DNA from 3 places in the Streptomyces sp. NPDC030296 genome. Region 2 is predicted to be linked to each of the others. Evidence: riboswitches for the same ligand, from Rfam matches in the RefSeq annotation. Region 2 holds a riboswitch; each other region holds the start of a gene.
The links. A riboswitch is a leader RNA that binds a small molecule or an ion and turns the genes downstream of it on or off. The one in region 2 is predicted to bind cyclic di-AMP.
Positions count from the first base shown of each region.

Region 1: another riboswitch for cyclic di-AMP. It lies ahead of ACZ4Z3_RS14710 (M23 family metallopeptidase); the one in region 2 lies ahead of ACZ4Z3_RS29855 (transglycosylase family protein).
Region 3: another riboswitch for cyclic di-AMP. It lies ahead of ACZ4Z3_RS08960 (C40 family peptidase); the one in region 2 lies ahead of ACZ4Z3_RS29855 (transglycosylase family protein).

Region 1 covers NZ_JBVICQ010000004.1:624,209-631,569, reverse strand. The annotation lists gene ACZ4Z3_RS14730 (MBL fold metallo-hydrolase) at 1-94, opposite strand, end outside; gene ACZ4Z3_RS14725 (Glu/Leu/Phe/Val dehydrogenase dimerization domain-containing protein) at 320-1,504, shown strand; gene ACZ4Z3_RS14720 (TetR/AcrR family transcriptional regulator) at 1,525-2,133, shown strand; gene ACZ4Z3_RS14715 (SGNH/GDSL hydrolase family protein) at 2,338-3,123, opposite strand; gene ACZ4Z3_RS14710 (M23 family metallopeptidase) at 3,367-4,302, opposite strand; cyclic di-AMP (ydaO/yuaA leader) riboswitch at 4,307-4,465, opposite strand; gene ACZ4Z3_RS14705 (alpha-galactosidase) at 4,768-6,840, opposite strand; gene ACZ4Z3_RS14700 (tyrosine-protein phosphatase) at 7,057-7,361, shown strand, end outside.
Region 2 covers NZ_JBVICQ010000011.1:161,133-168,493, forward strand. The annotation lists gene ACZ4Z3_RS29840 (tetratricopeptide repeat protein) at 1-104, shown strand, start outside; gene ACZ4Z3_RS29845 (cytochrome P450 family protein) at 101-1,435, shown strand; gene ACZ4Z3_RS29850 (transglycosylase family protein) at 1,622-2,650, shown strand; cyclic di-AMP (ydaO/yuaA leader) riboswitch at 2,833-3,031, shown strand; gene ACZ4Z3_RS29855 (transglycosylase family protein) at 3,036-3,722, shown strand; gene eno (phosphopyruvate hydratase) at 4,145-5,425, shown strand; gene ACZ4Z3_RS29865 (FtsB family cell division protein) at 5,563-6,039, shown strand; gene ACZ4Z3_RS29870 (DUF501 domain-containing protein) at 6,073-6,603, shown strand; gene ACZ4Z3_RS29875 (Ppx/GppA phosphatase family protein) at 6,600-7,361, shown strand, end outside.
Region 3 covers NZ_JBVICQ010000003.1:191,734-199,094, reverse strand. The annotation lists gene pcrA (DNA helicase PcrA) at 1-1,768, opposite strand, end outside; cyclic di-AMP (ydaO/yuaA leader) riboswitch at 2,041-2,215, shown strand; gene ACZ4Z3_RS08960 (C40 family peptidase) at 2,225-3,409, shown strand; gene ACZ4Z3_RS08955 (hypothetical protein) at 3,446-3,799, opposite strand; partial or broken gene ACZ4Z3_RS08950 (transposase) at 3,980-4,183, opposite strand; gene ACZ4Z3_RS08945 (C40 family peptidase) at 4,724-5,803, shown strand; gene ACZ4Z3_RS08940 (LuxR C-terminal-related transcriptional regulator) at 5,982-6,911, opposite strand; gene ACZ4Z3_RS08935 (ATP-binding protein) at 6,908-7,361, opposite strand, start outside.

The DNA.
Region 1 (7,361 bases), on a different contig from region 2:
GGCGGATCCGCTCCAGCCTGGCGCCGGTCGGAACCGCACCGAAGGCGGCTGGCTGGACACGCAGCCCCGAGCTCTGCGAACGGGAACCGGACACGGCACCTCCTGGTGAATTCGCTGAGGCATTCCATTATGGTCCGCCCCGCTGACAGCACCGCGCCCGATCCGGGGGGCACGGTGACATACTGACCAACGGTTCAGTAGTGCCATCTGTTCCCCGGCTGGTGCGGACCCGGCGCCTGCTTCCTACAACCCGATCCGCCCGCCATCCGTTCCCGCCCGCCACCGCCACTCGCACTCCGGCCGTCTTCCAGGAGCCCGTATGTCCGCCCCCTACCTCTCCCTGACCTGGACCGATCACGTCACGGGCCGCCGCGGGTTCCTCGTGGTGGACCGGCTGGTGCGCGGGGTGGCCAGCGGTGGACTGCGGATGCGGCCGGGCTGCTCCCTCGACGAGGTCGCCGGGCTGGCCCGCGGCATGACCATGAAGGAGGCGCTGCACTACGACCCCGAGGGCCGTTACGTCCCGCTCGGCGGCGCCAAGGGCGGCATCGACTGCGATCCCCGGGACCCGGAGGCGTACGGCGTCCTGGTGCGCTATCTGCGGGCGACGCGCCCGTACATCGAGGCGTTCTGGACGACCGGCGAGGACCTGGGGCTCTCCCAGGACCTGGTGGACCGGGCCGCCGCGGAGGCGGGTCTCGTCTCGACCGTCCAGGCCGTCTATCCCCTGCTGGACGACGAGCGGGCCGCCCGGCAGCGGCTGGCGGACGCGTTCGCCGTCGAGGTGGACGGGATCGGGCTCGACGAGCTGGTGGGCGGCTGCGGGGTCGCCGAGTCCGTCCTGACGGCCCTGGACAGGACCCGCACGCCGTACGCCGGGACGCGGGTCGCCGTGCAGGGCCTGGGCACCATGGGCGGCGCCACCGCCCGCTTCCTCGCCCGGGCGGGCCTCACGATCGTCGCCGTGGCCGACATCAAGGGCACCGTCGAGAACCCCGCCGGCCTGGACGTCGAGGCCCTGCTCGCCGCCCGCGACGCCCATGGCGCGGTCGACCGCGCCGCGCTGCGCCCGGAGGACCGGGAGACCTCCCCGGACGCCTGGCTGGCCGTCGACGCCGACGTGCTGGTCCCCGCGGCCGTCTCGTACGCCATCGACCCGGCCAACCAGGGGCGGATCACCGCCCGTCTGATCGTCGAGGCGGCCAACATGCCGGTCATCCCCGAGGCCGAGGCCCTGCTCACGGCCCGCGGGGTGACGGTCCTCCCCGACGTGGTCGTCAACTCCGCCACGAACGCCTGGTGGTGGTGGACCCTGTTCGGCGACATCGCCCCGGACGCGCGCAGCTCCTTCGACCACACCCGCCGCTCCATGCGCGCCCTGGTGGACCTGATGCTGTCCCGCGCCGAGCGTGACGGCACGACTCCCCGGGCGGCCGCACACGCGCTGGCCGCCGACCGCCTCCCGGTCATCGAGGCACGCTATGGGCGCCATCGCCCGATCTGACCCGTAGGTAAGGTTGCCGTGTGGGCAGGGTCAGGTTGAGCGTGGCCGAGCGGCGCGAGGAACTGCTGCGGGCGGCCATCGAGCAGATCGAGGCGCGGGGCGTGGCGGCGGTACGGATCGCCGACGTGGCCGCGTCCCTCGGTGTGAGCAACGCCTTGGTGCTCTACCACTTCTCGACCAAGGAGAAGCTGGTCGCCGAGGCCTTCCGCTACGCCGCCGAGGGCGACCTCGCCCGCCTCCGCAAGCTGATCGCCCGCCGGACGACGGCGCTGCGCCGCCTCCGGGCGGCCGTCCGCTGGTACGCCCCCACCGGCCAGGCCAAGGGCTGGCGCCTGTGGATCGAGGGCTGGGCGGTCTCCCTCCGCGACCCCGCCCTCCGCGAGGTCACCCGTGCCCTGGACCTCCAGTGGAAGGCCGCGCTCACCGGCCTCATCGAGGAGGGCGCGGCCGCCGGCGAGTTCCACTGCCCCGACCCGCAGGCATCGGCTCTCCGCCTCACCGCCCTCCTGGACGGCCTGGCCGTACAACTCACGGCCTACGACGGAGCGGTCTCCCGCACAAAGGCCCAACAGTGGGCGGACGAGACCCTGGCCCGCGAACTCAACCTGCCGGAAACACCGCCAACCTGAACTTCGCCGCGGTACGACCACGGCGGGCCGGCCACCCACGCACCGAAGGGGCGGTGCCGGTGCGTCAGGCCCGTCGCCCACAGCGGCCCAGAGAACCCGCCCCTACTCACCCCCGAGCAGTAGGGCACCGAGCGACGGGCTGACGCGCCGGCACGGCCCGCCCCACGCCGAACCGAACGCGCGAGCGGCCGAACGGCAACTGGTTCAGGCCACGGACGCGATCCGCGTCTTGATGTCGTCGGGCGACAACGCCCCCTTCGCCGACACATGGTCCCCGGACGACTCCCCGCGCAGCCGCCGTCCGATCCACGGCACGAGGTACTCCCGCGCCCAGTGGATGTTGTCCCGCCGCACCTCGAACGTCCCCCGCGGCGGCAGCGGCGGCCACGGCTGCTCGGGGTCCGCCGGCACCTCGAGGCCGAGCACCTGCCCGGCCCGCAGCGCGACCCGCGTGTGCCCCTCGGGCGACAGGTGCAACCGGTCGTCGTCCCAGGCCCGCCGGTCCTGCACGGTCTTCAGTGACCACAGGTCGAGCACGGGACAGCCGTACCGGTCGGCGATGGCCCGCACATGCCCGTTGTACGTCGCGATCTTCCCCCGCAGGTGCCGGAGCACCGGCACGTTCCGCGTGTCGAAGCCGGTGGTCACCATCACCGTGCCGACCGCCGAGGTGAGCCGGGCCACCGCCCGCTCGAACCGCTCGGCGACCTCGTCGGGGTCGGTGCCGGGACGGATGATGTCGTTGCCGCCCGCGCAGAAGGACATGAGGTCAGGCGCGAGTTCGAGAGCCCGCGGCACCTGGTCCTCGACGATCTGGTCGAGCAGCTTCCCCCGTACCGCGAGATTGGTGTATCTGAAGTCGCCCTCGGGCACCCGGTCCGCGAGGAGCACCGCGAACCGGTCCGCCCAACCGACGAACGCCCCGTCGGGGCCGGGGTCGCCGACGCCCTCGGTGAAGCTGTCCCCCACCGCCACGTACGACCCGATCACTGATCTGCTGTTCTTCGAATCGTCTGCCACATCGGGTCATGATTCACCTTCGGATGTGACCTACGCGACCGTAATAAGGGGTTGACGGGCGGTGAGATAGACCACGCTTCACGATCCGATCAACCCGGGAATACGCCAGGTCCAGGCAGCCGCCGCACAGACCGGTCCCGAGCACGCCGAAGGCCGGACCCCGGGGATCGGGGTCCGGCCTTCGACCGCACTCGACCAGCCATCAGCGGCACGTCAGACGGTGACGCCCTTCGACCGGAGGTAGGCCAGCGGGTCGATGTCCGAGCCGTAGTCGGCGGTCGTGCGCATCTCGAAGTGCAGATGCGGGCCGGTGACGTTGCCGGTCGCGCCCGACAGCCCTATCTGCTGGCCGACGGTCACGGACTGGCCCGCGGAGACGCCGATCGAGGAGAGGTGGGCGTACTGGGCGTAGTAGCCGTCGGCGAGCTTGATGACGACCTGGTTGCCGTACGCGCCGCCCCAGCCGGCGGAGACGACGGTGCCCGCGCCCACGGCCTTGAGGCTCGTGCCGGTCGGGGCCACGAAGTCGACACCGGTGTGGTAGCCGCTGGACCACATGCTGCCGGCGGTCTTGTACGCCGTGCCGATGGTCGCGCCCTCGATGGGCAGGGTGAAGCCGGAGTTGTTCGACGGGGCGGCCTGACCCGCGGACGTGTCGGCCGCCTCCTTCGTCGCGGACGCGGAGGTCTTCGACGCCTCGGAGGGCTTGGACGACTGCGTCGACGGAGCCTTCGTCGACGACTGCGACAGCCCGGCCTTCACGGCCTTGCCGCCGATGGTGAGCTTCAGACCGGGGTGGATGAGCGAGGGGTCGGAGCCGATCACGGAACGGTTGTCCGAGTAGAGCCGCTTCCAACCGCCCCGGACGTCCTGCTCGTCCGCGATCTTCGCGAGGTAGTCGCCGGCCTTCACCGTGTAGGTCTTCGTCGCCTTCTTCTTGGCGGCGACCTGTTCGACGGCACCCTTCTCGGGGGTGGCCGCGATCGTCTTCTCGGAAGCCCCGGAGACGGCGGCCGTGGGGGTCGCGGCGTGGGCGCCGGCGGCGCCCATCAGGGGCAGCGCGAGCGCGGCGCCACCGGTTCCGGCGGCGGCGATGGAGCGGGTGAGACGCTGGGACTTGGGACGGCGGTGCTTACCCTTCGCGGGCATGGCGAATTCCTCTCCGGCGCCTGCGAGGTGAGCTGTCGGGTGCGGACTGGAGATGTCCGGCCGGGCTTGTGCCCGGCTTTACCCCTAGCCGTTCCGGAGACCGGAACAGGCGGTACTACCTGTGGGTCCCCCGCTCCTGCCGTGGATCGGGTCGGTACGCGGCTCCGGTCGGCGGCAGGATTGGGCGTCCGTCCGGATCGAGGGTGAACGTAAGCGACTTGTCCCCACAGAGACAACCATCGGGATTTCCTGTGCGTCTTCCTACGTGATCCATACAACGAATCCCGATTACGCTCCGTAAACAGGCCCCGGACACCCCTTTCCAACGGCCCTGGAAATACATGAAAATTACGTGGACATGGCGGCGACCGTGCGTCACGGATATGACGCTGCTCACGCGCCTACGCCTCAGTAGTCTTTATTCCAGGGCCAGTTGGATTAACGGTTCGATTTCGGACAGAACGCTCACATACGACGCAGACGGACAACCTTCGCATCGAAGTCGCCATGCAGCCCCGTCCGCAGGCCGTGATGCAACAGCACCGCCCCTCGGTGCAGTTCGCCCGTTTCGCGGCATTCATAGGTTGCCGCGGAATCGAGGCCGCGCAGCCGGAGCGGCGGGAGCGGCTCGCCGTAGTGCTGGGCCTGGAGGCAGGCGAGGACGACCACCTCGTCGCCGTGGACGTACTGCACGGCGCTCAGCCCTCCGCTCGGCGGGCGCAGCCGGTAGAGGTCACCGCGCTGCACCGCGGGCTTGATCTCCTTGTACAGCTCCACCCACTCCCGCGCCTCGGCCAGTTCCTCGTCGCTCCACCGCGTGAGGTCGCCGCCGACGCCGAGCACGCCCGCCATGGCACTGACGAAGCGGAACCGCAGGGAGCTGACCCGGCCGTTGAGCTGGTTGTTCGGGCTGTCGGTGACCCAGGCGGCCATGACCCGCGCAGGGTGGATGTGGGTGAACCCGTGCTGGATGGCGAGCCGGTCCAGCGGGTCGGTGTTGTCGGAGGTCCACACCTGGTCGGTCCGCGACATGACCCCGAGGTCGATCCGGCCGCCGCCGCCCGAACACGACTCGAAGGCGACGCCGGGGTGCGCGGCCCGCAGCCGGTCCAGCAGGGCGTAGTAGGCGTGCACGTGCTCGACCCACAGCTTCTGCGGGTACTCCTCACCGGGCCAGCCGGCGTCCGTGAAGCAGCGGTTGAAGTCCCACTTCACATAGTCGATCGGGGCGCTGGAGAGCAGGGTGTCCAGCTTCTCCCACAGGTACTCCTGGACGTCCGGCCGCGCGAGGTTGAGCACCAGTTGATTGCGGAGCTCTGTCCGCTTTCGTCCCGGTTGGAACTGTGCCCAGTCGGGGTGCGCCCGGTACAACTCGCTGTCCGGGTTGACCATCTCGGGCTCCACCCAGATGCCGAACTGCATGCCGAGGGCGTGCACCTGGTCGGCGAGCGGCTTCAGCCCCTCGGGGAAGCGGTCCGGGTTGGGCGTCCAGTCGCCGAGTCCGGCCCGGTCGCTGGTGCGCGCCCCGAACCAGCCGTCGTCGACCACGAACAGCTCGACCCCGATGGCCGCCGCCCGCTCGGCGAGCGCCCGCTGCTGCTCCTCCGAGATGTCGAACTCGGTGGCCTCCCAGGAGTTGAACAGCACCGGACGGTCCCGGTCGGCGTCCGGGATGACGTACGCCCGCTGGTAGGCGTGCCAGGCGCGGCTCGCCCCGCCGTGGCCGCCGTCGGACCACAGTCCGGCGAAGACGGGAGTGGTGAACGTCTCGCCCGCCTCCAGTCGCAGCAGGCCCGACTCGTCGTACCCGGCACCGCCGGTGATCTGCACCCGCGCGTCCGGGAGCTGGGCCACGGCGATCCGCCAGGAGCCCGACCAGCCGAGGGCGCAGCCGTAGACCTCGCCGTGCTCCTCGGTGGCATCGGTGTCGAGGGCGACCCAGGGCAGGTGCTGGTGTCCGGTGTGCCCGCGGCGGCTGCCGATGACCTTCTCGCCGTAGGTCAGCTCGCCGCGCACCAGCCGGGACTCGGCCGCCCACCGGCCGTGCAGCTGGGACAGGCGCCAGCTCTCCTCACGGCGGGGCAGCGTCCAGGTCGCCGAGTCGGCCCGCAGTAGTTCCACGGTGGTCCCCTCGTTGGCGAGGGTCACCCAGCGCTCCACGACGTCGTCGCGCATCCGGTAGTGGAGCGTGATCCGCAGACCGTCGTCGAGGAAGCGCAGGCGCAGCTCGTCACCGTCCGCCTCGTACTCCTGGAAGGTCCACTCGGTGCCGCGCCGCTCCTCGGTGCGGACCGAGAGGGCGGGGCGGGTGAAGCGGGGGCCGCCCTCGACGGGGTACTCCTCGTGGCCGTCGACCGGAGCTTCGAAAGGCCAGTAGGGCAGCTCCTGGCGGGCGGCCAGCTCCTCGGCGTCGGCGAGGGAGATCCTCGGGCCCCAGTGGAGGTGCAGCAGCTCGTCGTTCTCGGTGAGCCGCAGGGCGTAGCTGCTCCGGGGGCCCGTGAGAAGCCAGGTCCGGCCGTCCGTGGCGATGTCCAACATCATGGCCTCACAAATTCGAACAGGTGCGATCGTGCCTCAACATCATGGCAGGTCGTCGCGGGAGCGCCCCGCCGCCTGTGGACAACGGAGGCCGACGCCGGGCGCCTGTGGACAACTCATTGCGTCAGGCACCCATGTCGTATCGTCGAGGGGCGCCTCGATGCCGAGCGCGTGCCGTCGACGACCGGCGCCGACGGCCGGATGGGAGGAGCCCCCGTGACGCAGCAGATCCCGTCGACCGAACCCGAGTTGGCCGGGGTGCGCAATTTCCGCGATGTGGGCGGCCTGCCGACCGTGGACGGCCGCCGGGTGCGTCATGGAGTGCTGTTCCGCAGCGGGCATCTCGCGCACGCCACCGACGACGACGCCGCGTTCCTGAGCTCCCTCGGCCTGCACACGATCTTCGACTTCCGCAATGCGGCCGATCAGAAGCTGGAGGGCCCGGACGTCGAGCTGCCCGGCGTACGGAACGTGAATCTGCCGCTGTCCGACCCGGCGGACGGCGCCGAGTTCTGGAAGAT
Region 2 (7,361 bases):
AGTGGCTCCACAGGGCCGCCGAACTGGATCAGTACCACGCCATGCGCGACCTGGGCCTGCTGCCCGTACCCCCCGGCGACCAGCCCGATACCGTCGACGAGTGACCAACCAGCCCCACCCGCCGCACTCCCAGCCGCAGCCGCGCTCCCAGCCGCAGCCGGCCCCCGACCAGGCCTCCGCCCCGGCCCCGGCGCCCGCCCTGTTCACCTGGGAGTTCGCCACCGACCCCTATCCCGCCTACGCCTGGCTCCGTGAGCACGCGCCCGTGCACCGTACGAAGCTGCCCAGCGGTGTGGAGGCCTGGCTGGTCACCCGGTACGCCGACGCCAAGCAGGCCCTCGCCGACCAGCGTCTGTCCAAGAACCCGGCGCATCACGACGAGCCCGCGCACGCCAAGGGCAAGACCGGTATCCCCGGTGAGCGCAAGGCCGAGCTGATGACGCATCTGCTGAACATCGACCCGCCGGACCACACCCGGCTGCGCCGCCTCGTCTCCAAGGCCTTCACACCGCGCCGGGTCGCCGAGTTCGCCCCCAGGGTCCAGGAGCTGACGGACGACCTCATCGACCGGTTCGCCGAGAAGGGCGAGGCCGACCTCATCCACGAGTTCGCCTTCCCGCTGCCCATCTACGCGATCTGCGACCTGCTCGGCGTCCCCCGCGAGGACCAGGACGACTTCCGGGACTGGGCGGGCATGATGATCCGGCACGGCGGCGGGCCGCGTGGCGGGGTCGCGAGGTCGGTGAAGAAGATGCGCGGCTATCTCGCGGACCTCATCCACCGCAAGCGCGAGGCGCTGCCCGCCGAACCCGGCCCCGGCGAGGACCTCATCTCCGGTCTCATCCGCGCCTCGGACCACGGTGAGCACCTCACCGAGAACGAGGCCGCCGCCATGGCCTTCATCCTTCTGTTCGCCGGTTTCGAGACCACCGTCAACCTCATCGGCAACGGCACCTACGCCCTCCTCACCCACCCCGAGCAGCGCGCCCGCCTCCAGACCTCCCTCGCCGCGGGCGAGACCGCCCTGCTGGAGACCGGTGTCGAGGAACTCCTCCGCTACGACGGGCCGGTGGAGCTGGCCACCTGGCGGTTCGCCACGCGGCCGCTCACCGTCGGCGGGCAGGACATCGCCCCCGGCGACCCGGTGCTGGTGGTCCTCGCGGCGGCCGACCGCGACCCCGCCCGTTTCGCCGACCCCGACACCCTCGACCTGTCCCGCCGCGACAACCAGCACCTCGGCTACGGCCACGGCATCCACTACTGCCTGGGCGCGCCCCTCGCCCGCCTGGAGGGGCAGACCGCGCTGGCGACGCTCCTCACCCGCCTGCCCGACCTGCGGCTCGCCGCCGACCCGGCGGACCTGCGCTGGCGCGGCGGGCTCATCATGCGCGGACTGCGCACCCTTCCCGTCGAGTTCACACCGCGTCAGGGCTGATGAACGGCCTGTGCCCTTATCAGGATCAGCGGCCGAAGGTGACGCACCCTCAAGTTCGTGATCTTCACGTGATCTCCGCTGCATTAACTTGTGACAACTGATCGTCTACGGCTACGTTCACACGTCAGTGCGAAGGGTCGTCACATCCCTCGCACAGATCTCTGCTGTCGCGTGAAAGGCAACCGCATGCTCTCCGGGAACGGTCGTCACCGTCGCCCCCGTCAGGCTCCGGCACTCCTCGTCGCGGCGGGAGTGACCGGCTCCGCCATCGCCATCCCGCTCCTCGGCGCCACCGGCGCGAGTGCGGCCAGTGGAACCACCTGGGACCAGGTGGCGGAGTGCGAGAGCGGCGGCTCCTGGAGCGCGGACACCGGGAACGGACGCTACGGCGGCCTCCAGATCTCCCAGGCCGACTGGGAGAACCACGGCGGCCTCGACTACGCGACCAGCCCCGACCAGGCCAGCCGTTCGCAGCAAATCGCGGTCGCCGAGAGGATCCTCGACGACCAGGGTGTGGGCGCCTGGTCGACCTGCGGACTCCTCCACAACCTCGACGGCGACTCCGCCTCGGCCGACGTGAACACCGGGGTGGCGGGCGATTCGTCCAGCTCTGGTGATTCGTCCGGTTCGTCCAACTCGTCGGGCATCTCCACCAAGTCCAGCGACTCGTCTGATTCCTCGGAGTCATCTGACTTGTCCGGTTCGTCGGATTCGTCCTCTCGTGCCTCCGGGGACTCCGCCAAGGCCGACGCGGACGCGGGCGACTCCTCCGAGTCCGCTGAGTCCTCGGGCTCCGGCCGCGTCGGCGGTTCGCAGGAATCCGGCAGCTCGGCCGAGGTCGACGCCAAGAATGGCGACTCGGACAACTCCACGCCGGGCGACACCCCTTCCACCAGCGGCGATGCCGACGCCGGCACCGGTCGCCACCGTGGCGCCAGCGCCGAGGAGGGCGTCCACACGGACGTGGCCGACTCCCGTGGCGACGCCTCCACCGGCCGTCATGCCTCCCGTGGCGGCGACGCGTCCCGCGAGGCTGTCGACGGCTCGTACACCGTCCGCCCCGGGGACAGTCTGACGGCCATCGCCGACTCCCTTGAGCTGACCGGCGGGTGGCGGGAGCTGTACGCCGAGAACGAGGGCACGGTCGGGACCGACCCGGACCTCATCCTTCCCGGTCAGACCCTGGAAGTCGGTGCCGAAACGGGCGAAAAGTAGCGGCAGTTCGGGTCACGGTTCGCCCCTTAATGCCCGTTTTGATCTCGGTGGGAGATGAATCACAGACCCCCTGATCGTCTTTGAAATTCGGCGAATCACGTGTTTACGGTCGTGACCGCTCGCCACAGCGGGCCCCTGCGGTCGTCACGCCGAATCCTGCCGACGGCCGCTCGGAACAGTCGTCGCGTCAAGCGCCGTAGGCAGGAGCGGGGGACCCAAGGTTTGTGCCGGGTCCGGCGGTTGAGGCCCTTGGGGTCACACCGCCGGCACCGGCTCGGGGTGAAGCCGCATCACGTGAGCCGAAAGGCGAGCGGGTGCGGCCGGGCAACTCAACCGGCCCGAACCCGACAGCTCACCTCGTAGGCGTCGGTGAGGGGATCACTCCATGCTGTTTTCCAGCAAGGGCAAGCACCGCCGTCCGTCCAAGACCGCCCGCGCCATCGCCGTCGCCGGTGTCACCGGCGCCGCCGCGATAGCCGCCCCGCTCATGGCGGCCGGCAGCGCCTCCGCCGCCACCGCGTCCGAGTGGGACGCCGTCGCCCAGTGCGAGTCCGGCGGCGACTGGACCATCAACACCGGCAACGGCTACTACGGCGGTCTGCAGTTCTCGGCCTCCACCTGGGCCGCTTACGGCGGTACGCAGTACGCCTCCACCGCCGACCAGGCCAGCAAGGCCCAGCAGATCGCCATCGCCGAGAAGGTCCTCGCGGGCCAGGGCAAGGGTGCCTGGCCGGTCTGCGGCAAGGGCCTGTCCGGCGCCTCGTACGACGGTGCCGCCGCCTCCTCCGGCAACTCCGGCTCGAGCCCCTCCTCGTCCTCTTCCTCCTCGCAGAAGAGCACCCAGGAGACCCGCGCCTCGCGTTCCTCCGAGCGCGCCACCGTCGAGACCCCGACCGGCAAGAAGGTCAAGAAGGGCGACGGCGAGTACAAGGTCGTCAAGGGCGACACCCTCAGCAGCATCGCCGCGAAGAAGAACGTCAAGGGTGGCTGGGAGAAGCTCTTCGAGCTGAACAAGGACATCATCGACGACGCCGACTTCATCTACCCCGGCCAGCAGCTCCACCTGAGCTGACGGCCGGTTCCGGACGGTCGCCGCGGCCGGGCCCCTGGGGTCCGCCGCGGCCTGGCCGGGACCGCGGTTCGGCCGGGCCGAAAAAAAGGCCGCTCCCCGGCTGAACCGGGGTCCGCTCACAGCCGTGTCCTCCTGAGTGAAGACCTCGTGAGGGCCGTCCCCCGTCCCCACGGGCTCCCCGCCCCGGTGCGCATTCCCCCGTACGCACCGGGGCGGGGTTTTTCTGTGTCCGGGGCCGTCGCGCTCCCCCTTCTGTTCACTTTCCTGCCCACCCCCCTTTGTTCCGAGCTGGAACAATGGGTACGGTCTGTCTGTCCACGGGACGGTCGGTCGGCTGCCGACGGCCCCGGGGCGGTTAGGCTCTAGTCGCACGGCCCCCGTGGCCCCGCACCAACGCGTCACATCCCAAGAAGGAGATGCTCGTGCCGTCCATCGACGTCGTCGTAGCCCGGGAAATCCTGGACTCCCGAGGCAACCCCACGGTCGAGGTCGAGGTCGGCCTCGACGACGGCAGCACCGGTCGTGCCGCCGTCCCGTCCGGCGCCTCCACGGGCGCCTTCGAGGCCATCGAGCTCCGTGACGGCGACCCGAACCGCTACCTCGGCAAGGGCGTCGAGAAGGCCGTCCTCGCCGTGATCGAGCAGATCGGCCCGGAGCTGGTCGGCTACGACGCCACCGAGCAGCGCCTGATCGACCAGGCCATGTTCGACCTGGACGCCACCGACAACAAGGGCTCCCTCGGCGCCAACGCCATCCTCGGCGTCTCCCTCGCCGTCGCCCACGCCGCCTCCGAGGCCAGCGACCTCCCGCTCTTCCGCTACCTGGGCGGCCCGAACGCGCACCTGCTGCCCGTTCCGATGATGAACATCCTGAACGGCGGCTCGCACGCCGACACCAACGTGGACATCCAGGAGTTCATGATCGCCCCGATCGGCGCGGAGTCCTTCTCCGAGGCGCTGCGCTGGGGCGCCGAGGTCTACCACACCCTCAAGAAGGTCCTGAAGCGCAAGGGCCTGAACACCGGCCTCGGCGACGAGGGCGGCTTCGCCCCGAACCTGGACTCCAACCGCGCCGCCCTCGACCTCATCCTCGAGGCCGTCAACGAGGCCGGCTACACCCCCGGCGAGCAGATCGCCCTGGCGCTCGACGTCGCCGCCTCCGAGTTCTACAAGGACGGCGTCTACGTCTTCGAGGGCAAGGAGCGCACCGCCGCCGAGATGACGGACTACTACGCGGAGCTCGTCGACGCGTACCCGCTCGTCTCCATCGAGGACCCGCTGTTCGAGGACGACTGGGACGGCTGGAAGACCATCACCGAGCGCCTCGGCGACAAGGTGCAGCTCGTCGGCGACGACCTGTTCGTCACCAACCCCGAGCGCCTCGCCCGCGGCATCGAGGAGGGCGCGGCCAACGCGCTGCTCGTCAAGGTCAACCAGATCGGCTCGCTCACCGAGACCCTGGACGCCGTCGAGCTGGCCCAGCGCAACGGCTTCAAGTGCATGATGTCCCACCGCTCCGGCGAGACCGAGGACGTCACCATCGCCGACCTCGCCGTCGCCGTGAACTGCGGCCAGATCAAGACCGGCGCCCCGGCCCGCTCGGACCGCGTCGCCAAGTACAACCAGCTGCTGCGCATCGAGGAGATCCTCGACGACGCCGCGGTGTACGCCGGCCGCAGCGCCTTCCCGCGCTTCAAGGGCTGACCTGCTCGCCACGGGCACAGCAAGGGCTGACCCCGTAGGGCGGCAGTAGGAAGCGTCGCACGTACGTCCCCGTACCCGGTCCCGTACCGTGTGCGGGGACGTACGCACGTTGGGCCCGTAGGAAGGGGAAGTGGGACATGCCCGTGAAGGACCGGGACCGTTTCTCCACCGCGACCCGGCTGAAGCTGCTCGGTGAGCAGACGGCCGCCCGGGTCTACCGCTCCCAGACCCGGCGCCAGGCGCGCCGCTCCCGGCTCACCGGCCGGGCCGCGCTGCTCGCCCTCGTCCTCTGCTCGATGATCGTGGCCCTCGCCTACCCCATAAGGCAGTACGTCTCCCAGCGCGCCGAGATCGCCGACATGCGGCGCCAGCGCCAGGAGGCGCGCGAGCGCGTCGAGGAGCTGCGCGACCTCAAGGCACGCTGGCAGGACGACGCGTACGCCGAGCAGCGCATCCGGGAGCGGCTGCACTACGTCATGCCGGGCGAGACCGGCTACACCATGATCGACCCGGACGCGGCGAAGCAGTCCCGCACGACGCAGGGGGCGGCCCACCTCCCCTGGTACACCAACGTCTGGGACGGGGTCGACAAGGCCGACGCCGCCGCCCAGTAACCGACCAGAGCTCCAGAGGACTTACGTACAGGTATGGACACGCCCCCGCCCTCCACCCCGCGCACCGAGCCCACCGACGCGGATGTCGAGGCCTTCCAGCAGCAGCTCGGGCGCCCGCCGCGCGGACTGCGCGCGATCGCGCACCGGTGCCCGTGCGGGCAGCCGGACGTCGTCGAGACGGCGCCGCGCCTGCCGGACGGGACGCCGTTCCCGACGACGTACTACCTGACGTGTCCGCGGGCCGCCTCCGCGATCGGCACGCTGGAGGCGAACGGCGTGATGAAGGAGATGACGGAGCGCCTGGCGACCGACCCCGAACTCGCCGCCGCGTACCGGGCCGCGCACGAGGACTACATCGCCCGCCGGGACGAGATCGAGGTCCTGGAGGGCTTCCCGAGCGCGGGCGGCATGCCGGACCGCGTGAAGTGCCTCCACGTCCTCGTGGCGCACTCCCTGGCCGCCGGCCCCGGGGTGAACCCGCTGGGCGACGAGGCGATCGCGATGCTGCCGGAGTGGTGGGCGAAGGGACCGTGCGTGGTTCCCGCAGAGGAGGCCGCCAAGTGACCCGTGTCGCCGCCATCGACTGCGGTACCAACTCCATCCGGCTGCTCGTCGCCGACGCCGACCCCGAGTCGGGTGAACTCGTCGATCTGGAGCGCCGGATGACGATCGTGCGGCTCGGCCAGGGCGTCGACCGTACGGGCCGGCTGGCGCCCGAGGCGCTGCAACGGACGTTCGCCGCGTGCCGGGAGTACGCGGCGGTCATCAAGGAACTGGGCGCCGAGCGGCTGCGGTTCGTCGCGACGTCCGCCTCGCGGGACGCGGAGAACCGGGACGAGTTCGTCAGGGGCGTCATGGACATCCTCGGTGTCGAGCCCGAGGTCATCTCCGGTGACCAGGAGGCCGAGTTCTCCTTCACCGGTGCCACCAAGGAGCTGCTGGGCCGGGACGATCTGGCCAAGCCGTTCCTGGTGGTGGACATCGGCGGCGGCTCCACGGAGTTCGTCGTCGGCGACGACCACGTGCGCGCCGCGCGCTCCGTGGACATCGGCTGCGTGCGGATGACGGAGCGCCACCTCGTCCGGGACGGCGCCGTCGTCGATCCCCCCGGCCCCGAGGAGATCGCGGCCGTTCGCGCCGACATCGAGGCCGCCCTGGACCTCGCCGAGCGGACCGTACCGCTGCGCGAGGCCCACACCCTGGTGGGGCTCGCCGGGTCGGTCACGACGCTGTCCGCGATCGCCCAGGACCTTCCTGGGTACGACTCGACGGCCATCCACCACTCCCGGATCCCCTACGAGCGCGTCCGGGAGATCACCGAG
Region 3 (7,361 bases), on a different contig from region 2:
GGTTCTCGATGCGGGTCTCGTCCTGCGGGTCGGTGGACGCCTGCAACTCGGCCAGATAGCCCGTGCGCTCGAGGACCGCCTCCAGGACGGTCGCGGGACCTGCGCCGGACTCGACGACGGTCCGCAGGTCCTCCATCAGCGTGTTGAACCGCTTGACCGCGTTCGTCGACCGGGCGGCCATGCCGTATGCCTCGTCGACGCGCTTCAGCGCCTGCGGGAAGCTGATCTTCTCGCGCTGGGAGAGGGCGTCGATCATCGCCTCGGCACGGTCACCGATGCCCCGCTTGGGGACGTTCAGGATGCGGCGCAGCGGGACCGAGTCCTCCGGGTTGGCGAGAACACGCAGGTAGGCCAGGACGTCCCGGACCTCCTTGCGCTCGTAGAAGCGGACGCCGCCGACGACCTTGTAGGGCAGGCCGACGCGGATGAAGACTTCTTCGAACACACGGGACTGGGCGTTGGTCCGGTAGAAGACGGCGACGTCCCCGGCCTTCGCGTGGCCCGCGTCCGTGAGGCGGTCTATCTCGTCGGCGACGAACTGGGCCTCGTCGTGCTCGGTGTCGGCGACGTACCCGGTGATCTGCGCGCCGGCGCCCGCGTTGGTCCACAGGTTCTTGGGGCGGCGGGACTCGTTGCGCTCGATGACGGCGTTGGCGGCGGAGAGGATCGTCTGCGTCGAGCGGTAGTTCTGTTCGAGCAGGATCGTCGTCGCGTTCGGGTAGTCCTCCTCGAATTGGAGGATGTTGCGGATCGTCGCGCCGCGGAAGGCGTAGATCGACTGGTCGGCGTCACCGACGACGCACAGCTCGGCGGGCTGGATGTCGTACTCGCTGGGGGGCACGTCGACGGGGTGCTCGGAGGTGCCGACCAGCTCCCTGACCAGGGCGTACTGGGCGTGGTTGGTGTCCTGGTACTCGTCGACGAGGACGTGACGGAAACGACGGCGGTAGTGCTCGGCGACATCCGGGAAGGCGCGCAGCAGATTGACCGTCGTCATGATCAGGTCGTCGAAGTCGAGCGCGTTCGCCTCGCGGAGGCGGGACTGGTAGAGCGCGTAGGCCTGCGCGAGGGTCTTCTCGAAGCCGTCGGTGGCCTGGGCGGCGAAGTCCTCCTCGTCGATCAGCTCGTTCTTCAGGTTGCTGATCTTGGCGCTGAAGGACTTGGGCGGGAAGCGCTTGGGGTCGAGGTCCAGATCACGGCAGACCAGGGCCATCAGGCGCTTGCTGTCGGCGGCGTCGTAGATCGAGAAGGATGAGGTGAAGCCCAGCTTCTTGCTCTCGCGGCGCAGGATGCGGACGCAGGCGCTGTGGAAGGTCATGACCCACATCGCGTTCGCCCGCGGCCCGACGAGCTGCTCGACACGCTCCTTCATCTCACCCGCGGCCTTGTTGGTGAAGGTGATCGCGAGGATCTGGCCCGGATGGACGTTCCGCTCGCCGAGCAGGTGGGCGATGCGGTGGGTGAGCACGCGGGTCTTGCCTGAGCCGGCGCCGGCCACGATGAGCAGGGGGGAGCCGGCGTGCACGACGGCCGCGCGCTGGTTCTCGTTCAGCCCGTCCAGGAGGGCGGCCGCGTCGATCGCGGGGCGTGGGGCGCCGTCGCGGTAGTAGGCGTCCCGGTCCGGCGGCACGTCGAACTTCCCGCCGAACAGATCGTCCGGAATCGACTCCGGCACATGATCGTCCTCGGGCGGCGGCGGGGGCTCCTCGTCACGGCCGCGGGGGGCCTGGAGGTCCGCCAGGAAGCTGTCGTCAAAGAGGCTGCTCATCGCTCTCCGAGTCTAGGCGCCCCCACTGACAGCGAGGGGCCGCCCCGGGAAGTCCGTGGGCACGCTCCGGGCCGCGCCCCGTGGAGCCGTGGGCCATCGGTCGCACGCACCCCATCACGGTGAGCGACCGAACGTAGCACCTATCGTGTCCGCGAGGCCAAGGTCACGAAAACGTATCGGGCATATCGAACATCAACCTTCACACGGACCACACCAGTTGGCTAGCGTCTTGGGTCAGGCCGTACGACCCAACCGGCGAACGTCGCCGGGCCGCACGGCCTCCGCCGAGTCCGGTGCGCCCCTCCACGGCAGCCGGAGCCGGGGACCCACCGACCTCTGGGGTGAATCGACCCGACCGCCGTACGCGGCGAGGGCCGTAGGGCAAACCTTCCGAAAGCTTGCGCCCGAACCCGACAGCTAACTCGGTAGGCGGACTACGGAAGGAGTCGCCGAACCATGGCGCCGCACCGCAAGCCGCGTCCGGCCGGCCGGACGCGCGCGGGCATCCGCACCCCCGCTCTCGCCACCGCCGCCCTCACCTCCGTGGCCCTGCTCTCCCAGACGGCCACCGCCGCCCCTTCGACCGACGACAAGCCGAGTCTGGAGGAGATCGAGAAGAAGGTAGGCGATCTCTACCGCCAGGCGGAGACGGCGACCGAGAAGTACAACGCGGTCAAGGAGAAGACCGCAAAGCAGAAGAAACAGGTCGACAACCTCCTCGACGACGTCGCGAAGCGGACGGAAAAGCTCAACGAAGCGCGCGGCGAACTGGGTTCGTACGCGGCCGCCCAGTACCGGACGGGCGCGGCCGCCCCCGACACGGCGGCCCTGCTCCTGGCGGACGACCCGCAGGAGTACTTCGCCCAGAACCAGTTGATGGACCGGCTGACGGACCGCCAGCAGGAGTCCGTCGACGAGTACGTCGCGCAGCAGGCGGAGACCTCGCAGCGGCGCCAGGAGGCGTCCGAGGGCCTGGAACAGCTCACCGAGTCGCAGAACGCCCTCAAGTCCAGCAAGGCCAAGGTCCAGGCGAAGCTCGCCGCGGCCCGCGAACTGCTCTCCCAGCTCACCGCCGAGGAGAAGGCCAGGCTCGCGGACATCGAGCAGCGGAAGCAGGAGGAGGCCGACCGCAAGGCGGAGGAGCTGGCGCGGCAGCAGGCGGCGGCCGAGTCACGGGCCGAGTCACCCCAGGAGACGCAGGAGGCCCCTCAGGACACCTCCGCCTCAACCTCCCCGTCCACATCCACCCGGACCACGACGACGGTCGAGGACTCGACCTACGCCACGAAGGCCGCCAAGGCCCTCGCCTTCGCCCGTGCGCAGATCGGCAAGCCGTACGTCTGGGGCGCCACCGGTCCCGGCTCCTACGACTGCTCCGGCCTCACCCAGGCCGCCTGGAAGGCCGCCGGCGTCGACCTCCCCCGCACCACCTACGACCAGGTCAACGCCGGTACGACCGTCTCACTCCCCGCCGCCCGTCCCGGAGACCTGATCTTCTTCTACGACAACATCGGCCACGTCGGCCTCTACATCGGCAACGGCATGATGATCCACGCCCCGAAGCCGGGCACCTACGTCCGCGAGGAGTCGATCTTCTACGACGGCGAGTCCTCCATCCACAGCGTGGTGCGGCCGGCGTAACCGTCGAGCGGCCGGTTCGCGGGGAGGCGTGCCGGCTCAGGTCCAGAGCACCGCGATGAAGACGTTCGCCATGGTGAGTGCGCCCACCAGCCCGAACAGCGACTTGTCCACGGTCTCCTCGTCGCGCTTGACGTACACCAGCCCCAGGATCACGACCAGCAGCGCCATCTTGACGCCGATCTTGATGTTGTTGACGGGCTGGTCGTCCGCCTGGTTGAGGCCGACGAGGATCGCTCCGGTGATCAACATGGTGAGCGCGCCGTGCAGCATGGCGGGGACGAAGAGGGCGGTGCCCTGGCCCATGGCCTTCATCTGGGTGAGGAAACCGCCCAGGAGAGCGGCGATCCCGATGATGTGGAGCGCGACGAAGAGGTGGATGAGTACGTCCATGGCCGGAGCCTAATGAGGAGGCGACGACCGGCCGGGCACCGGGGGCGGGGTGCTTCACTGGCGTGAGGCGCTTCCGGACGCGGAGGACTTCCGGACGCGGAGGACTTCCGGGCGCGGGAGGCTCCCGGAGGCGGGGGCTTCAAGCGGTCACCTCGGCGACGTCGCCAGGGCCGAGACTGGGTCGCTGGAGCGTCCACGACGTCCGTAAACGTGGCAGAACAGCCGCTCCGGGCTGCCGGGAGCTTCCGGGCGCGGCCAGTGGGTGACGTCGACCGCGAGGACGAAGCGGTCGTTGGCCGCCTTGGGCTGCGGCAGCACCGCCAGGGCGTGGCGAAGCGCGTACGCATCGATGCGTGCGCAGTTCAGCGCGTCACTCGAGTGGCCGGCGTCGCCGGAGGGGCGGCGCGGGGCGATGTACCCCGTGGCGGGACAGCGGCGGTGCCGCTTCGTCGGCGCGTGGCATGATCGACGACGGCAGCGCGATCGACCCCAAGCCTTGCTTTTCGAATCCAAGACCCTGCGCCGCAAGTGGTGGCGATGGAATCGATCTTGCATATATGCGCCCCATAGCACCGTCTCGCCCCGTCCCGGCCGGGAATCGCCGCATCGGTCATCGCGCAGTGTGATTACGACGGCGCCAGGGCGAGATCGCGGTCACATACGGTCACCTCGCGGTCGGTGCGCGCCACTTCCGTACAACGCGTTACCGGCCCGACACAGTCAGGTTTAGCGTCCTCCTTCAGGTGACCGGCTCCCCACCGCCGCCCGGGCCAGGGGCGGCAGTCGGACACCACCGCCGAGAAAGTCCGGCGGCGTCCCGCTCCCCCCTGTGCGGGCCGCCGCCGGATGCGTCACCGCTCCCCCAGGCGGTCCGTGCGCTCCGACGTACGGACGGCGGTCGTACGAGAGGACTTGGAGTCCCACGTGGCAGCGCACCGCAAGCCCAGACAGCGCTCGCTCGGCGGCCCGACGGTCCGCACGGCCGCGACCCTCGCGCTCGCCGGCGCGGCGACCGCGACCGGTTTCGACGGTACCGGGCACGCCGACCCTCACCTCACGCCCGAGCAGCTCAAGGCGAAGGTGGACAAGCTGTACGAGGAGGCGGAAGTCGCCACCGACAAGTACAACGGAGCCAAGGAGAAGGCTGACAAGGCGCAGATGAAACTGGAGGAACTGCGCGACCAGGCGGCCCGCCGCACCGACCGGCTCAACTCCGCCCGCGAGCAGTTGGGTTCGCTGGCCACCGCGCAGTACAGGACCGGCGGCATCGACCCGTCGTGGCAGCTGGCGCTCTCCGGTGACCCGGACCAGTACCTCGACAACGCCGCCCTGGCCGAACGCGTCGGCCACCGGCAGGCGGCCGATGTGGCCGGCGTACGGCAGCAGCTGCTGGAGATCGAACGGCTCCGCGGGGCCGCCCGTGTCGAACTGGGCACCCTCAGGACCAAGCAGCAGGAGGTCAAGCGGCACAAGAAGACGGTCACCTCGAAGTTGACCGAGGCACGGCGGCTCCTCGACCGCCTGACGCCCGAGGACCGGACCCGTCTGAGCAGCCCCGGCTCCGGCACCGGTCACGCCTCGCGCTCCGCCCTCTCCTCCCCGCGCACCTTCACCGGCCCGGTCTCACCGGCCTCCTCCGCCTCCGCCGCCCCCAATCCCCGTGCCGCCTCAGCCGTTTCCTACGCGTACTCCAAGCTCGGCAGCCCGTACGTCTGGGGTGCCACAGGCCCCAACGCCTTCGACTGCTCCGGCCTCACCCAGGCCGCCTACCGCTCCGCCGGTGTCTCCCTCCCCCGCACCACCTACGGCCAGATCGGCGCCGGCCGCCGCGTCTCCCGCGCGGAACTGCTCCCCGGCGACCTGGTCTTCTTCTACTCCGGCATCAGCCACGTGGGCATCTACGTGGGCAACGGCCAGATGATCCACGCCCCGAACCCCTCCGCGCCGGTACGCGTGGCCCCCCTCGACGAAATGCCGTTCGCCGGGGCCACGCGGGTGGCCTGAGCGGGGCAGCGTCGGGGCCGTCAGAGCCGCGTCAGTCGGTGGCGTGACGGCAAGGGCCTGGCGGCGGGGCGGCAGGGCAGCGGGGGTCGGAGGTCCGGGGGCAGGCCGGAGTCGAGAGGCTGGTCGGTCCGTCGGGCGCGGCCGGGAACGCGGCCCCGGCCCCCTTGGTCGCTCAGCCTTACACCAGCCGTCGTGCCGTCGCCCATCTCGTCAGCTCATGCCGGTTGGAGAGCTGCAATTTGCGGAGCACCGCGGAGACATGGGACTCCACGGTCTTCACCGAGATGTAGAGCTGCTTGGCGATCTCCTTGTACGCATAGCCGCGGGCGATGAGACGCAACACCTCACGCTCACGCTGGGTGAGGCGGTCGAGGTCCTCGTCGACGGGCGGGGCATCGGTGGAGGCGAAGGCGTCGAGGACGAAGCCGGCCAGCCGTGGGGAGAACACGGCGTCCCCGTCCTGGACCCGGAAGATGGAGTCGACGAGGTCGGTGCCGGTGATCGTCTTGGTGACATAGCCCCGCGCACCGCCCCGGATCACCCCGATGACGTCCTCCGCCGCGTCCGACACGGACAGCGCGAGGAAACGAACGGGCCGTTCGGTGTCCGCCATCAACGCCGAGCAGCGGCGCAGGACTTCCACCCCACCGCCGCCGGGGAGATGGACGTCCAGGAGCACCACCTCGGGGCGAGTGCTCGTGATCACCGAGACCGCCTGGTCGACGTCAGGAGCCTCCCCGACGACCTCGACCCCCGTTCGCTCCGTCTGCCCGATCTCGGCCTGCACTCCCGTACGGAACATACGGTGATCGTCGACGAGCACGACCCGAACATGCCGCCCCGGACCGGACACCGCGGCCTCCGGCTCTCCCCCGGCCACGAGCCCGCCGGACGCACCGGAAGCCCCGGAAGCGGACCCGTCGGAAGTCGACGCGTCGGAGACACCGGCGTCCCCGAACTCCCCCTGACCCGCGACCTCACCCTGCCGGCCACCAGCGGGCACGGGGCCGGGGTCCTGCGCGGCCCGGTCGCCTCCCCGGCCCACGGTCGGTTCCGTGCCCGAACCGCTCTGCCCGGCAGGGTCGTTCGGCTCGTTCGCGTCACTCATGACGTCGTCTCCGCCCTCTCCATCTCCAGCTCGACCTCCGTGCCGCCGCCCGGTACGGCGCGGAGCCGTGCCGTACCGCCGTTCCGTTCCATGCGGCCGATGATCGATTCTCTGACGCCCATGCGGTCGGCGGGTATCGCGTCGAGATCGAAGCCGGGACCGCGGTCACGCACGGACACGAAGACCGTCCTTCCCTCGACCTCGGCGAAGACCTGTACGGCACCGCCCTCGCCACCGTACTTGGCGGCGTTCACCATCGCCTCGCGCGCGGCCTGCATCTGTGCGGTCAGTCCCTCGTCGAGGGGGCAGTCGCCGACGACGACCACTTCTATGGGCACTCCATGCTTGTCCTCCACCTCCGCGGCGTTGCGCCGCACAGCCTCGGCGAGGGTGTCGGGCTCGTCGTCCTCGTCCTTTCCGGTGCCCTCGGGTTTGTACAGCCAGTTGCGC